2 regions of the Pantoea sp. Lu_F5_004 genome follow, and region 2 is predicted to be linked to the other one. Evidence: predicted binding sites of a transcription regulator. Region 2 holds the regulator's gene; the other holds the start of a gene.
What was found. The regulator CRP, encoded in region 2, controls carbon source genes, mostly activating them, when cyclic AMP is high. The targets are predictions, from matches to a motif close to ATGTGANNNNNNTCACAT.
Positions count from the first base shown of each region.

Region 1: ACR8BN_RS22320 (PTS sugar transporter subunit IIB) is a predicted target of CRP. The motif match lies at 3,357-3,374, and genes of this name have one in related genera.

Region 1 is NZ_CP194948.1:105,285-112,720, forward strand. It holds gene fabF (beta-ketoacyl-ACP synthase II) at 1-1,119, shown strand, start outside; gene ACR8BN_RS22310 (ROK family protein) at 1,360-2,244, shown strand; gene ACR8BN_RS22315 (LacI family DNA-binding transcriptional regulator) at 2,257-3,210, opposite strand; gene ACR8BN_RS22320 (PTS sugar transporter subunit IIB) at 3,499-3,828, shown strand; gene ACR8BN_RS22325 (PTS sugar transporter subunit IIC) at 3,825-5,153, shown strand; gene ACR8BN_RS22330 (glycoside hydrolase family 1 protein) at 5,174-6,574, shown strand; gene ACR8BN_RS22335 (PTS lactose/cellobiose transporter subunit IIA) at 6,571-6,885, shown strand; gene ACR8BN_RS22340 (MipA/OmpV family protein) at 7,092-7,436, opposite strand, start outside.
Region 2 is NZ_CP194946.1:451,755-459,190, forward strand. It holds gene argD (bifunctional acetylornithine/succinyldiaminopimelate transaminase) at 1-995, shown strand, start outside; gene ACR8BN_RS02090 (YccS/YhfK family putative transporter) at 997-3,072, opposite strand; gene crp (cAMP-activated global transcriptional regulator CRP) at 3,130-3,762, opposite strand; gene ACR8BN_RS02100 (OsmC family protein) at 4,066-4,470, shown strand; gene ACR8BN_RS02105 (phosphoribulokinase) at 5,030-5,899, opposite strand; gene ACR8BN_RS02110 (YheU family protein) at 5,961-6,179, opposite strand; gene ACR8BN_RS02115 (hydrolase) at 6,184-7,200, opposite strand; gene ACR8BN_RS02120 (LysE family translocator) at 7,258-7,436, shown strand, end outside.

The DNA.
Region 1 (7,436 bases), on a different replicon from region 2:
GGCAGCGTGCCCGGCATCGATGAAGATCCGCTGGCAGGTTACGACCCGGAGGCGTTCATTGCGCCGAAAGAGCGTAAAAAGATGTCGCGCTTTATAGAATTCGCGCTGCTGGCAGCAGAAGAAGCGCTGAATCAGGCGGGCTGGCATCCTGAAGATGAGGCAGCGCGTGAACGCACCGCGACGATTATTGCTTCAGGTGTCGGCGGCTTTGGTGCCATTGCCGACGCGGTGCGCACTACCGATGCACGCGGCCCGCGCAGGCTCTCACCCTTTACAGCACCTTCGTTTCTGGCCAACATGGCTGCGGGTCATGTCTCGATCAAACACGGCTTCACCGGTCCGCTGGGCGCGCCCGTTACTGCCTGTGCGGCGGGGGTTCAGGCGATTGGTGACGCCGCAAGGTTAATAAGAAGTGGTGAAACGGACATTGCTATTTGTGGCGGCACAGAAGCGGCGCTGGATCGCGTCACGCTGGGCTGTTTCGCGGCTGCACGTGCGCTATGTGTGGGCTATGAAGATCAGCCGCACCATGCCTCACGTCCGTTTGATCGCGACAGAAACGGCTTTGTGATGGCCGAAGGTGCCGGCCTGCTGGTGATTGAGTCGCTGGCCCATGCCGAAGCACGCGGCGCGGCGCCGCTGGCGGAGATAGTCGGCTATGGCACCAGCGCCGATGCATACCACTTAACCGCGGGTCCGGAGGATGGCAGCGGGGCTGCGCGGGCGATGAGGACCGCACTGCGCCAGGCGGGCATCAGCCCGGACGACGTCCAGCATATCAACGCACACGCTACCTCAACTCAGGTTGGCGATCACGGTGAGCTGGCGGCTATTCGCGCAGTGTTTGGCGATGATTCGCAGGTCGCGATCGCTTCAACGAAATCCGCCACCGGCCATCTGCTGGGTGCAGCAGGCGGCGTTGAGGCGATATTCACCCTGATGGCGCTGCAGCAGCAGCTTATTCCGCCGACGCTGAACCTCCATCATCCCGATGAAGCCGCAGGTAATCTGGACCTGGTGGCGCTCAATGCACGTCCTACCGCGCTGACTTATGCCATGTCGAACGGTTTTGGTTTTGGCGGCGTCAACGCCAGTCTCCTGTTGCGTAAGTGGTCATGACGGCATAGCAACTATTAAGCCCGCGCTGCCAGGCACCCTCTCAGCGCGGGTGATACATCAGCCATCCTGAAAGAACTTACTCAGTTCTTCCCTGTGTGTCGGGGTTATCAGAACGCCCTCTCTGCCACACCCATCATATAAATCTGTACCTTTCCTGACAAAATTGCCTCCGACAGACCTCCTGCCCTTTTTCTTTCAGCACTACAATTAATCGGATGAAAACAACCTCAGAGAACGTTAATGAAGATTGCAGCTTTCGATATTGGTGGCACCTCTTTAAAAATGGGCGTGATTGATGAACAGGGAAATATTCTGACCAGTGACAGTGCTGATATTTCCCATAATTCACGCGACAAAATACTTGATGAAATCCTGGCATGGCTGGAGAAAAATCCCGGCTGTGCTGGCATCGCCGTCAGCACGCCCGGTTATATTGATGCAGAAGCCGGATATATCGCCATGGGCGGTACCATTCGGGACTTCGACCAGTTTCATCTGAGCCAGTGGCTTACGGAAAAAACCTCACTGCCTGCCACGGTCGAAAATGATGCACACTGCGCCTTACTGGCTGAACAGTGGCTGGGTAAAGCAAAAAAGCTCAGTGATTTTCTGATGTTAACCATCGGCACGGGATTAGGCGGAGCGGCCTTCTGCAACGGCGCGCTGATCCGGGGCGGTCGTAATCGCGCGGGCGAGTTTGGCTGCCTGCTGACTTCGCGCCCTGACAGCAGCAATATTGAACGCCATACTATGAGCCAGAGTTGTACCATGACGGCGCTTCGGGAGAATTACAGCCAGCTCATCGAAAAGTCTTCCGACGACGTTACCGGTAAAGATGTCTTTGACGCATACGATCGCAAAGAAGAAGCCGCGCAGCAGGTGGTGAATAAATTCTACCAGGATCTTGCAGCCTGCTTATATAACCTCTTCAGCGTGTTTGATCCGCAGATGATATTTATCGGTGGGGGAATTACCGAGCGGGAGCCGTTCCTCGAGGAACTGGCAGAGCAGCTGGCAAAATATGATCTTGATATCCGCATTGATACCGCGACCTATGGCAACGACTCCGGCATGCTGGGCGCAACCTGGAACTTCCTGCAGCGCCAGCAGAGCAATATCGCTTAACCACTGGCTTAATTAGCGCTGCCGCCAGTCGGGAATAATCAAATCACCCCGTAGTACCGAGCTACCCAGCATCTGCTGGGTAGTGGCGGTTAACCAGCTGACGATACGGGATGCAAGCGCATCAAGGGAATATTCAATCGCCGGTATAGCAGGTAAACCTGGTAAATTAACTGTACCCGCCAGGCTAAAGACCATTACGTCGTCAGGCACCGCTTTATTGAACGCCTGTAACTGCGTCATTACGCGCTGTGCTTCCTGCTCATTAGCCACCAGTAATGCATTAAAAATACGACTACTGGCGTTATTCAACAGCATCTGAATAGCTACCGATGATGAGACCGCATCAGTGATGACCAGATTGCGGTTAAAGGGTAAAACATTATTTTCCAGCGCCAGTTTATAGCCATCTAACACCTGCCCGGCCGTACTGCCATTCTCTGGCTGGATTAATGCAATTTGACGCCGGCCCTGGTTAATCAGGAAATTGCAGGCTGTCTCAGCGGCAAAGGCGTGATCGAACTGAATACTGTTTGGCCCTTCTGCTTCAGCACAGTCGACCAGAATGACATGTTCATCATCAATGTTAAGCGGTAAGTGCGCACCAATGATCAGCACATCATCGCACAGGCCACAACTCAGCTCATCGAGTGCGGTGAGGATTTCACTTTTACTGCGCGCAAAGCGTAACAACAGATGTTTTTGATGCTGGCGCAGTTGTTTTTCCAGCGCGAAAAGCCAGGCGGTAATCTGGTTAACATTTTCCTGCGCACAGATTACGCCAATACAGTGGGTTGTCTGACTGAATAATGACTGGGCTATAACATTAGGCCGGTAATTCAGCTCTTCAGCGGCTTTGAGTACCGCCAGACGACTGGCTTCCTTCACGCCACGTGAGCCGCTCAACACCCGGGAAACTGTGGCTTTGGAAACCCCAGCCAGCCGCGATACATCGTTGATAGTAGACATCGTTCTCCCCTGAAAATGGCGCTAAGCCAAAAAAAGCCAACCCTGTCCTGCTGTACATTAATTCGCAGCTCAAAGTATAACTTTTTCACTATGCTGTGGAAACCGTTTTCCCATATACAGGTCTTACCCTGGCTTTTCAGTCATTTTTGTGATCGTTATCTAATTAAAAAAACCTGTAGATAAGGGTTTCTGACAGTCATCACACTTCTTATTTATCGCAATGGAAACCGGTTTCCATATGTTATCCAATCAGCCTCACTTGAGTGTAAAGGGTGAGGAACAGTGACCATGTACAAAATCATGTTGTGTTGTTCAGCAGGTATGTCTACCAGCATGCTGGTGCGAAAAATGGAGGAAGCGGCCGCTCAGCAAGGGTTATCCGTTGAGATAAAGGCATTTGGCGTGGCGGAGTTTGATGAGCAATTTTCCCACTATCAGGTGGTTCTGCTTGGGCCACAGGTGAAGTACATGCTGCAAAGCCTGACGGAAAAAACAGCTGGCCAGAATATTCCGATACAACCGATCGATATGATGGATTACGGCATGCAGCGGGGGGACAAGGTGCTGCATTTTGCCCTGTCACTGATCGCAGCAGCACATGACAAGGCGGCCTTATGAGTTCCCTCTATCAATCGATGATTACGGTGATCGAGCAATCAATTACGCCACTTGCTGGTCGGCTGGGTCAGCAGAAATATGTGATAGCCATCCGTGACGGCTTTACTGCGGCCCTGCCGTTTATGATTATTGGCTCGTTTATGCTGGTATTTATCTTTCCTCCCTTTTCCGCCACCAGCACCAACAGCCTGGCCCGTGCCTGGCTCGATTTTTCCGCCACCTACCGTGACCAGCTGATGTTGCCGTTTAATCTCAGCATGGGAGTCATGACTTTCTTTATATCAGTGGGTATCGGGGCCAGTCTGGGACGGCAATTCGCACTGGATCCGGTGATGTCTGGTCTGCTGGCCTTTATGGCCTTTTTACTGGTGGCAGCTCCCTACTCAAATCACACTATTTCAACCGAATATCTTTCCGGTCAGGGGATTTTCACCGCGTTGATTACTGCCATTTACGCTACCCGCGTTTACGCCTGGCTGAAGCACAACAACATCACTATCCGTCTGCCAAAAGAGGTACCGACCGGCGTCGCACGATCGTTCGAGATCCTGATTCCGGTGATAGTGATTATCGGCACTCTTCACCCGCTGAACCTTTTTATTGAAGCCCGGACCGGAATGATCATTCCACAGGCCATCATGCATCTGCTGGCACCGCTGGTCTCCGCGTCTGACTCTTTACCTGCCATTCTGCTGTCGGTGCTGCTATGTCAGATCTTCTGGTTCGCCGGCATTCACGGAGCACTGATTGTGACCGGCATTATGAATCCGTTCTGGATGGCTAATCTCTCTGCTAATCAGGCTGCCCTGGCGGCAGGCACGGTGTTGCCGCATATCTATCTCCAGGGCTTCTGGGATCACTATCTGCTGATTGGGGGTGTCGGCTCTACTTTGCCTCTCGCTTTCCTGTTACTGCGCAGCCGCGCTACCCATCTGCGAACCATCGGCAGGATGGGCATTGTGCCAAGTTTTTTTAATATCAACGAGCCGATCCTGTTTGGCGCGCCGATCATCATGAATCCTCTGATGTTTATCCCCTTTGTCTGCGTGCCGATGCTTAACGCAGTACTGGCTTATACCGCAACCCGGCTGGGCTGGCTGGCTCAGGTGGTTTCTCTCACGCCATGGACGACGCCAGCGCCGATTGGCGCCTCGTGGGCAGCTAACTGGGCGATCAGTCCTGTAGTCATGTGCCTGGTCTGCATGGCGTTTTCAGCGCTGTGTTACCTGCCGTTCCTGCGGGCCTACGAGCGATCGCTGATGAAAAATGAGCCGGAAAAGTCGCAGTCACCTGCTCCGCTGGCAAAAACCGCCGGTACCCCCTGATTCTTCTGAAGAGAGGCATTATGCACTATATATTTCCTGATAAGTTCTGGTGGGGCAGCGCCAGTTCCGCTTTGCAGACCGAGGGCGATAGCCTGAACGGTGGCAAAAGCGCCACCATTTGGGATTACTGGTATTCGCAGCAGCCATCCCGCTTTCATCAGCAGGTTGGCCCAGGTGAGACGTCCACTTTTTACCAGCACTGGCATCAGGATATCGCTCTGCTAAAGCAACTGAATCACAACAGTTTCCGCACCTCCATCAGTTGGTCGCGGTTGATCCCTGATGGCACCGGCGACGTCAATCAAGAGGCAGTGGCGTTCTATAATCGGGTGATTGATGAGCTCCTGGCACAGGGCATTACCCCATTTATTACGCTGTTTCACTTTGACATGCCGATGTCGATGCAGGATCAGGGAGGCTGGGAAAATCGCCAGGTCGTTGCAGCTTTTACTCGCTACGCTAGCCTCTGCTTTGAGCTATTCGGTGATCGCGTGCTGCACTGGTTCACTTTTAACGAGCCGATTGTGCCAGTGGAAGGCGGGTATCTGTATGACTTCCATTATCCTAACGTGGTGGATTTCCGCCGGGCAGCTACGGTGGCTTACCACACCGTACTGGCTCATGCCTCAGCGGTCCGGGCTTTCAGGACCAGCCGCTCAGCGGGAGAGATCGGCATTGTGCTTAATCTCACGCCTTCTTATCCGCGGTCACAGCACCCGGCGGATCTCATGGCCGCTCATCATGCAGACCTGCTGTTTAATCGCAGTTTTCTCGACCCGGTTTTACGGGGTGAATTTCCGGCGGATCTGGTCGCGCTGCTCAGACAGTACGACCAGTTACCGTTAACGCAGGCTGAGGACAAGGCGCTGATCGCTGACGGCATCATTGACCTGCTGGGGGTCAATTACTATCAGCCGCGGCGGGTCAAATGCCGCGATAGCGCTATTAATCCTGCCGCTCCGTTTATGCCTGAATGGTTTTTTGAAAGTTATGAGATGCCGGGCCGAAAAATGAATCCATACCGTGGCTGGGAAATTTACGAACCAGGCATCTATGACATTCTCACTAATCTGCGGCTGAATTATGGGAATCCACGCTGTTTTATTTCAGAAAATGGAATGGGTGTCGAAGATGAACAACGTTTTGTTCAGGCCGGACAAATAGACGATCAATATCGAATCGACTTTGTTGCTGAACATCTTAAATGGGTTCACCGGGCGATCGACGAGGGCAGTCAGTGCCTCGGTTACCATATGTGGACCTTTATTGATAACTGGTCATGGTGTAACGGCTATAAAAACCGTTACGGTTTTGTCGAGCTTGATATCACTACTCAGAAACGCACGGTGAAAAAAAGCGGGGAATGGTTTGCTGCAACTGCTGCCCGTAACGGTTTTAACCATCCGGAGAATTTAGCATGATCGATCAGGAAGAGGCGGTAATGGAAATTATTGTTAATGCCGGGCAGTCGCGCAGCCTTTGCTTTGAGGCGTTACGGGCGGCGCGTCAGGGTGAAATCGAACAGGCCCGGGTTCTGCTGCACGAGGCGGATACCTTCACCCGACAGGCGCATAAAATGCAAACACGGCTGATTGAACAGGATGCAGGCGAAGGCCGTCAACCCATGACATTAATTATGGTTCACGCGCAGGATCACCTGATGACCTCGATGCTGGCTCGCGAACTCTCTGAAGAGATTATTCATCTTTACCAGCGAGACCAGCGTGCCTGACATCTGTAGCAGAAAATGAACATGCCTGGCGCAGTCACTCTGCGCCTTAAAGCGACGAACAACTGCAGCAGTGCGCTACCCCCGTCCCGGCGCATCCAACAGACTAAGCGCCACGCCTGTCAGTGTATAGACCACGACATACAACAGAATCAGTGCCGCAAGCAAAAGGCGGTGGCTGCGCATCTCACTTTTCTTCATGGTGCCATTCAGAAGGTGTAGCTCAATGCCAGGGTGGCCGATGCGCCGTTGTGCCGTGCAACGATGGGGCTATCTGAAGCATGCTTATCCAGCCAGCTGTAGTCACCTATCACACTGGCGGCCCAGGCAGGCGTGAACTGATGGCTCCAGGTCAGGCTGGTGTCGGTGCCATAAAATCCACCCGCGGCGTCGTACCGTTCAAATCCGCTGCGCGCACTTTGCTTGCTGTTAACGCCATACCAGGTATTCATATAACGCCCGTCGCCAAACAGACCCGCCACCTGCAGTGCCACGGTATCGTCACTGGTCTGCCAGGGGATCAGGGTTACGGAAGTCCGGTACTGCACACCCTG
Region 2 (7,436 bases):
ATACCAGCAACGTCTTCACCAACGAACCGGCGCTGCGTCTTGCCAGTAAGTTAATTCAGGCGACCTTCGCTGAGCGGGTCTTCTTCGCTAACTCCGGGGCCGAAGCCAACGAAGCCGCTTTTAAGCTGGCGCGCTACTACGCATGCAAACGTCACAGCCCGTTCAAAAGTAAGATCATCGCCTTTCATAACGCCTTTCATGGCCGGACGCTGTTTACCGTCACGGTCGGCGGACAGCCAAAATATTCTGACGGGTTCGGGCCTAAACCGGCGGATATCGTCCATGTGCCATTCAATGACCTGAACGCAGTGAAAGCGGTGATTGACGATCACACCTGCGCCATTGTGGTTGAACCGATTCAGGGTGAGGGCGGCGTCGTGCCCGCAACGCAGGAATTTATGCAGGGACTGCGTGAGCTTTGCGATCAGCATCAGGCGCTGCTGGTGCTGGATGAAGTGCAGAGCGGCATGGGGCGCAGCGGCAAGCTGTTCGCCTATGAGCATTATGGCGTCCAGCCCGATATTCTGACCTCAGCCAAAGCGCTGGGCGGCGGTTTCCCGGTCAGCGCCATGCTGACCACTAACGATATCGCCTCGACCATGGCGCCGGGCGTGCATGGCACCACCTATGGCGGCAATCCACTCGCCTGCGCCATCGCCGAAACCGCGCTTGATATTATCAATACGCCGGACGTGCTGGCAGGCGTTGAGACACGTCGTCAGCACTTTGTCACGGCGCTGCAGGCCATCGATGCGAAGTATGATCTCTTCAGCGATATTCGCGGCAAGGGTCTGCTGATTGGCGCGGCGCTGAAACCGCAGCATGCCGGTAAAGCACGCGACATCCTGAATGCCGCGGCCGCAGAAGGCGTGATGGTGCTGGTTGCCGGAACCGACGTGATGCGTTTTGCCCCGTCACTGATCATTGAGCCTGCCGACATCGAAGAGGGCATGAGCCGCTTCGCCACGGCCGTCGGCAACGTGCTCAACGGCTAGCTTAGTTTTTACGTAAGCGTCTGATCAGCCAGCGGCCATGTTGCGGCCGCTGGTTCCACGCCAGCGATGAAATGGTGTACATCACGCTCAGATGATCGAGAATGCGCCGTACATGCTGCTCCACCACCGTGATCGGTCCCTCACTGATATTTTCCAGGTCATCCAGCAGGTTAACCTGTGAGCTTTCACCATCATATTCCAGCCGCTGCTGACACCGCTGCAGCGCGATTTCACAGGATTGCAGGTAACGCTCAGCCAGCGAGGCAGTGAGCATGGTGTGCTCCCGCGCCAGAATCGTCATAGCGTTGATATGTTCGACGATAAACTGACTGTGCGTGACCCAGAGCCGCATATCACTCAGATAGCGGGAGTTGAACGCGGGTTCCTGCATCGCCTGATTCAGTGAGTTAAACAGCGCATTGTGTGCCTGATTGACCTTCACGCGCTGATAAGCCAGTTTCTCTGGTGACTGTTCGTCACCCAGCAACAGCCGTAGCGCATCCTGATAGGTTTCCAGTGCGTCATGGGCGTTCTGCCGCAGCAGGCCGCTCTGCCACTGCGGCCACAGCCAGAGCATCCCGCCAAAAGCGATCAGACAACCCATCAGCGTATCCATGAGTCGCGGCAGCAGAAACTGCGCGCCATTCAGCGACAGCAATTGCAGCGAGTAAACCGCCGTGACCGTAAAACCAATCATCGACCAGCCATAGAACTGGCGGGTAAAGCGATAGCTGATAAAGGTAATCGCCAGCATGATCAGCAGTACCAGCGACTCTGGCACCGCCATGCGCAGCGTGGCAGCCGCGATCACCAGACCGGCAAAAGTGCCCAGCGCCCGGTGCTGAATGCGGACACGGGTAGCGCTGTAGCCGTTCTGGCTGACGAACATGATGGTCATCAGGATCCAGTAGGGTTTGGGGATGTTGAAGAACAGCGCCAGCGCGCTGCCCAGCATCAGCATCACCGCAAACCGGCCGGCAGTGCGCAGGGCCGATGAGCGGAACGAGAGATAACTGCGCAGCGCCGGTAACAGCGGCAGACGGCGCTGGCGATCAGCCATCAGATCACGCTGATAAAGGGGTTTCTGGGTGCGCAGAACCCGCGCGATGCGGTTGAAGTGGTAAAGGCAGAAGTTACCCACCGGATTGTCGGGATGCTGATGGGCGATTTTCTCCAGCGCGCCGAGCTGTTTATCCATCGCAAAGCGATCGGGTAGCTGGTGATAGAGAATGTTATCCGCCAGCACCCGCAACCGGGCCGAGATGGTTTTGGCATTCCAGCGGATCACCGCTTCGGCGTGGCTCTGTTCGACCAGTTTCTGTACCTCTTCCGGCCGATGCAGGCTGACCGAGATATGTTCCTGCAGATCCAGCGCCACCTGAAAGGCGCGCGTCAGCCGTTTATGGCTGTGATCGCGGCTTGCCGACAGCATATGCATCTGCTGATAACAGGTGTTAATCAGATCGACCACTTTCTGCTGACGGGCCAGTAGCGGCGGCAGCGCCTTTTCCGGATCGGTCAGCTGCGTCAGCAGGGTATATTTTGCGTCGCAGTAGTTAGCCAGCTCGCGGTAGATCAGGCTCAGGCTTTCGCGCATCGGCTGCTCTTTCCACAGCCAGAACCAGAACCAGTTAAACAGCCCGTACCACAGCGTGCCACCGATATAGAGCAGCGGGGGGACATAGATTGGCATGCGGCCAATCAGGCTCAGGGTAAAGATGGCGGCAATCAGGGTGCCGGGCAGCAGACGACCATGCAGCGGGCTGATCTCCCCGGTAACGCCGAGCAATAAGGGCATGGCAAACAGGATGAGCGGCAGCGGAATAGCATGCAGGGTGAGCCACTGCATCAGAAAGCTGCCGAGGGCAAACAGGCTGCCGCCAACAATCAGGCGTTTGAAGAAGCGTTTATGCGGGGTATCCAGACCGGCAATGTTGCAGCAGGCGGGCACTAATGAGAACAGCAGACCTTTTTGCAGGTCGCCAGCCAGCCAGCCCAGCGCCACTGGCAGACAGAGCACCAGCGTTTGCCGCAAGGCGTAGTTAACTTCAGGATGGTAAATAATTCGACGCCACATCGGCCCAACACAAACAATAACGGCGTGATGTTGCCATCACGCCGTGGGTGACAGGAATTAGCGGGTGCCGTAAACGACGATGGTTTTGCCGTGTGCGGAGATCAGGTTCTGATCTTCCAGCATCTTCAAAATACGGCCCACGGTTTCACGTGAACAACCAACAATCTGGCCAATTTCCTGACGAGTGATTTTAATTTGCATGCCGTCGGGATGCGTCATGGCATCTGGCTGCTTCGCCAGGTTGAGCAGGGTCTGTGCAATGCGTCCGGTTACGTCGAGGAAAGCGAGGTTACCCACTTTTTCAGACGTCACCTGCAGGCGACGCGCCATCTGCGATGAGAGTCGCATCAGGATGTCAGGGTTAACCTGAATCAGCTGACGGAATTTCTTGTAAGAAATCTCCGCCACTTCGCACGCGCTTTTCGCACGTACCCAGGCGCTGCGTTCCTGGCCTTCTTCGAACAGGCCAAGTTCACCAATAAAATCGCCCTGATTCAGGTAGGAAAGAATCATCTCTTTGCCTTCTTCATCTTTAATCAGAACCGCGACGGAACCTTTCACGATGTAGTAAAGCGTTTCTGCTTTTTCACCTTGGTGAATCAGCGTACTTTTGGATGGATACTTGTGAATATGGCAATGGGACAGGAACCATTCGAGTGTAGGGTCTGTTTGCGGTTTGCCGAGAACCATTCGCTATTATCCTCTGTTGTAATCGTGCCCAAAATACAGGGGGCAGTTTTCCCTGTCAGGCGGTGAAAGCTTCAAGCGTTTCCATTTCAGGAAATTATTCGGGCCGCATCAGGCGCAGTGCGCATCATCCTTCCCGCCTTCGTCATCGGGTGACGAAAAATATTTTCAGCACTGTTTGTAGCACAGCTTTTGCCGACTGTCTTCTGTTGTCTCGCTTCAGCTACGGGCGGATTTCTCTGGATTGCTGTTTACCAGGCGAAAGCGTACTCTGGCGACAAAACAGCGTATTCCGGAGCAAAAATCATGCAGGCAAGAGTGAAATGGGTAGAAGGGCTGACATTCCTCGGAGAATCCTCATCCGGCCATCAGATACTGATGGATGGAAATTCGGGTGATAAAGCGCCCAGCCCAATGGAGATGGTGCTGATGGCGGCGGGCGGATGCAGTGCGATTGACGTGGTATCAATTCTGCAAAAAGGCCGAAACGATGTGGCTGATTGTGAAGTAAAACTGACCTCAGAACGTCGTGAAGAGGCGCCGCGAATCTTTACGCACATCAACCTGCATTTTATCGTGAGTGGTAAAGCGCTCCAGGATAAAGCGGTATCACGCGCCGTGGATCTTTCTGCTGAAAAATATTGCTCTGTGGCCATCATGCTGGGTAAAGGCGTCAACATTACGCATAGCTATGAAGTGATTGAGCTGTAGTAGCCGCAGGGGTCATTGCAGACCTGCTAACTTCACTTCCAGTATCTGATTCAGGTTGCTTTAAGACTGTGCCTGCATCGGGAATCCGCTTTGATACTGTGCCTGCGCTGGGAACCGGGTCAGATCGGAAAGTCGCTTAAGCCAATCTCTGGCCGCTCGGCCCGCGCGATTACGCACCTCATCCCTGAGGCGCGCCCGTAGCCGGGCCAACGCGTTGCGTTGTTCAAAAACGCTCCCGGCGTTTTTATCCGGGCGGCGGGACGCTTTCCTCTTCTGACCCGGTTCCCGGCGTGTTGAACTTATCTATTGCTGCCAGATTCTTTCTGCCCAGGCGTTGTCTGTAGCGACCTTCCTGAAACCGGATGCGGTTGCCGGACGTGAAGCGAAGGGAGCATATACCTGTAGCAAAGCATCGCGGGCCAGGGATGGCGGTTTTGCGTCTTTGCGAAAGGTGTATGCTCCCTGAAGCCTGCTCAGCGGTAAGTCTTTAGCCGCAGGAAAACCAGTTTTACCATCTTTGTGAAAGACATCTGCTCTCAGAGCGGTTTTTGCTGACCTCTTACTCTATTCGCTTACCTTCCATCAGCCGCTTCACCAGCGGGCCCATAATCAACTCCATCGCCAGACCCATTTTGCCGCCAGGCACCACCAGCGTATTGATGTGCGAGATAAACGAGCCCTGCAGCATCGCCAGCAGGTAGGGGAGGTCGATATCTTCCAGCGCCTGGAAGTGGATCACCACAAAGCTCTCATCCAGTGACGGAATAGCGCGGGCAGCGAACGGGTTTGAGGTATCGACCGTCGGGACGCGCTGGAAGTTGATATGGGTGCGTGAGAACTGTGGTGTGATGAAGTTGATGTAATCTTCCATCGAGCGCACTACCGAATCCATGACCGCTTCACGTGAATGGCCGCGCTCGCCGGTGTCGCGCACCAGCTTCTGAATCCACTCCAGGTTCACAATCGGCACCACGCCAACCAGCAGATCAACCTGTTCTGCTACGTTGTGCTGCGCCGTTACCACGCCGCCGTGCAGCCCTTCGTAGAAGAGAATATCGGTGTTCTGCGGCAGCGGTTGCCACGGCGTAAAGGTGCCGGGCACCTGATTCCACGGCACCGCTTCATCGTAGGTGTGCAGATATTTACGCGACTGCCCCTGTCCGCTCTGACCATACTCTTTAAAGCTCTGCTCCAGCAGGCCAAAGTCATTGGCTTCCGGGCCGAAGTAGCTGACATGACGTCCTAAATCGCGCGCCTTACGAATCGCCATATCCATTTCAGGGCGGGTAAAACGGTGAAAACTGTCACCTTCCAGCTCCGCCGCATGAAGATCGAGCTGCTGAAAGATTTTGCGAAACGCCACGCTGGTGGTGGTGGTCCCTGCGCCGCTGGAACCAGTCACCGCGATAATGGGATGACGTGCAGACATAGAAAAGCTCCCTGTGAGGTCGGGCAATAGGCATTGTTAACACGAAATGCCGTTGGGTGCATCAGCCACGAAATTCTTTGCGCGGCATGATATTGACCGATTCGTGCAGTTCCGACCACACCAGTACCACTTCACCCGTTTCCAGCTGACGTCGCACATCAGCCACTTTGTCAATCAAGCTGCGTTCCTGCTCTCCGTAGTCCGTGCCTTCGCGCAGCACAAAGGTTTCAATCAGATTTTCAAGGGTCTCAGGTGAGACCTGTTGCCAGGGAATAATCACGAGATCAGTTATCCAGAAAAGGGGCGATCCACTGGGGGATACGCTGTTCCAGCCACATTTCAGGCTGGCGTAATGTCCCACCAACAAAACCTACATGGCCGCCGTGTGGTGTCAGTTGATAAGTAATAGTGGCAGATAATTGGCTGCTGTGCGGGATCACCTCATCACTCATAAAAGGATCATCTTTGGCGTGGATGATCAGCAGCGGTTTCTCTGCGTGCTTCAGCCAGGGCATGGCGCTGGCACGATGATAGTAATCGGCCGCATCCAGAAAACCGTGGGCGCGGGCGGTAATGGCATCATCAAAATCGCGTAGTCGCCGTAGCGCTTTAAGCTGTGCCAGATTGACCGGCAGCGTATCCGGCCAGGCGTGCAGTTTGCGGCGGGCATTTTTCTTGAGCTGCGCCAGCAAATAGTATTGATAGACGCGTGAGAAGCCGCGTTCCAGTTTTAGGCTACAGGGCTCCAGCAGCAGCGGAGCGGAGACAATGACCCCCGCGTCTACCTCAGCGGCTGCGCCCTGCTGGCCCAGCAGGCAGCCCAGCATGTTACCGCCCAGCGAGAAACCGACCGCGGCGGTGGGCACGCGGCCCCAGCGGGTGCGCAGCCAGTGCAGAAAAAAGCGGGCATCTTCGGTTTCGCCGGAGTGATAGATACGGTTGAGCCGATTCGGTTCGCCGCTGCAGCCGCGAAAATGCATCACCACCGCCAGCCAGCCGCGCGCACGGCAGATCGCCATCAGGCCATGAATATAGGGGCTGTGAAAACTGCCCTCCAGCCCATGAAACAGCACCACGCGCGGTTTATGCTGCGCGAACTGCGGGTCTTCACTCCAGGCGAGATCGACGAAGTCGCCATCCGGCAGGTCGAGACGCTGCCAGTGGGGATCGCCCGCGATACGACGACGTAGCAGGCGCGGCAGCAGGGTCTGCAGGTGCGCGTTACGCAGACTCTCAGGTGGCGTGAAGTGCTCGTTTTCTGGTCCGGTAAATTTCATGTGGTAAAAGCTTGTCTGTTCCATATCACACTGTTAGCTTCGATAAGTTTTTTCTTGCAGGGTAAGGAGTACCCGATTGCCATGGAACTGAGTCTTTTCTTATCAATGTTGGGATTTCTTTGGGTCGCGGCCATTACGCCCGGGCCTAATAATATGTTACTCACCGCCTCGGGCGCTAATTTTGGCTTTATGCGCACCATTCCGCTGATGATTGGCATCATGATCGGGATGCAGGTGATGCTGCTGATGGTGGCCTTTGG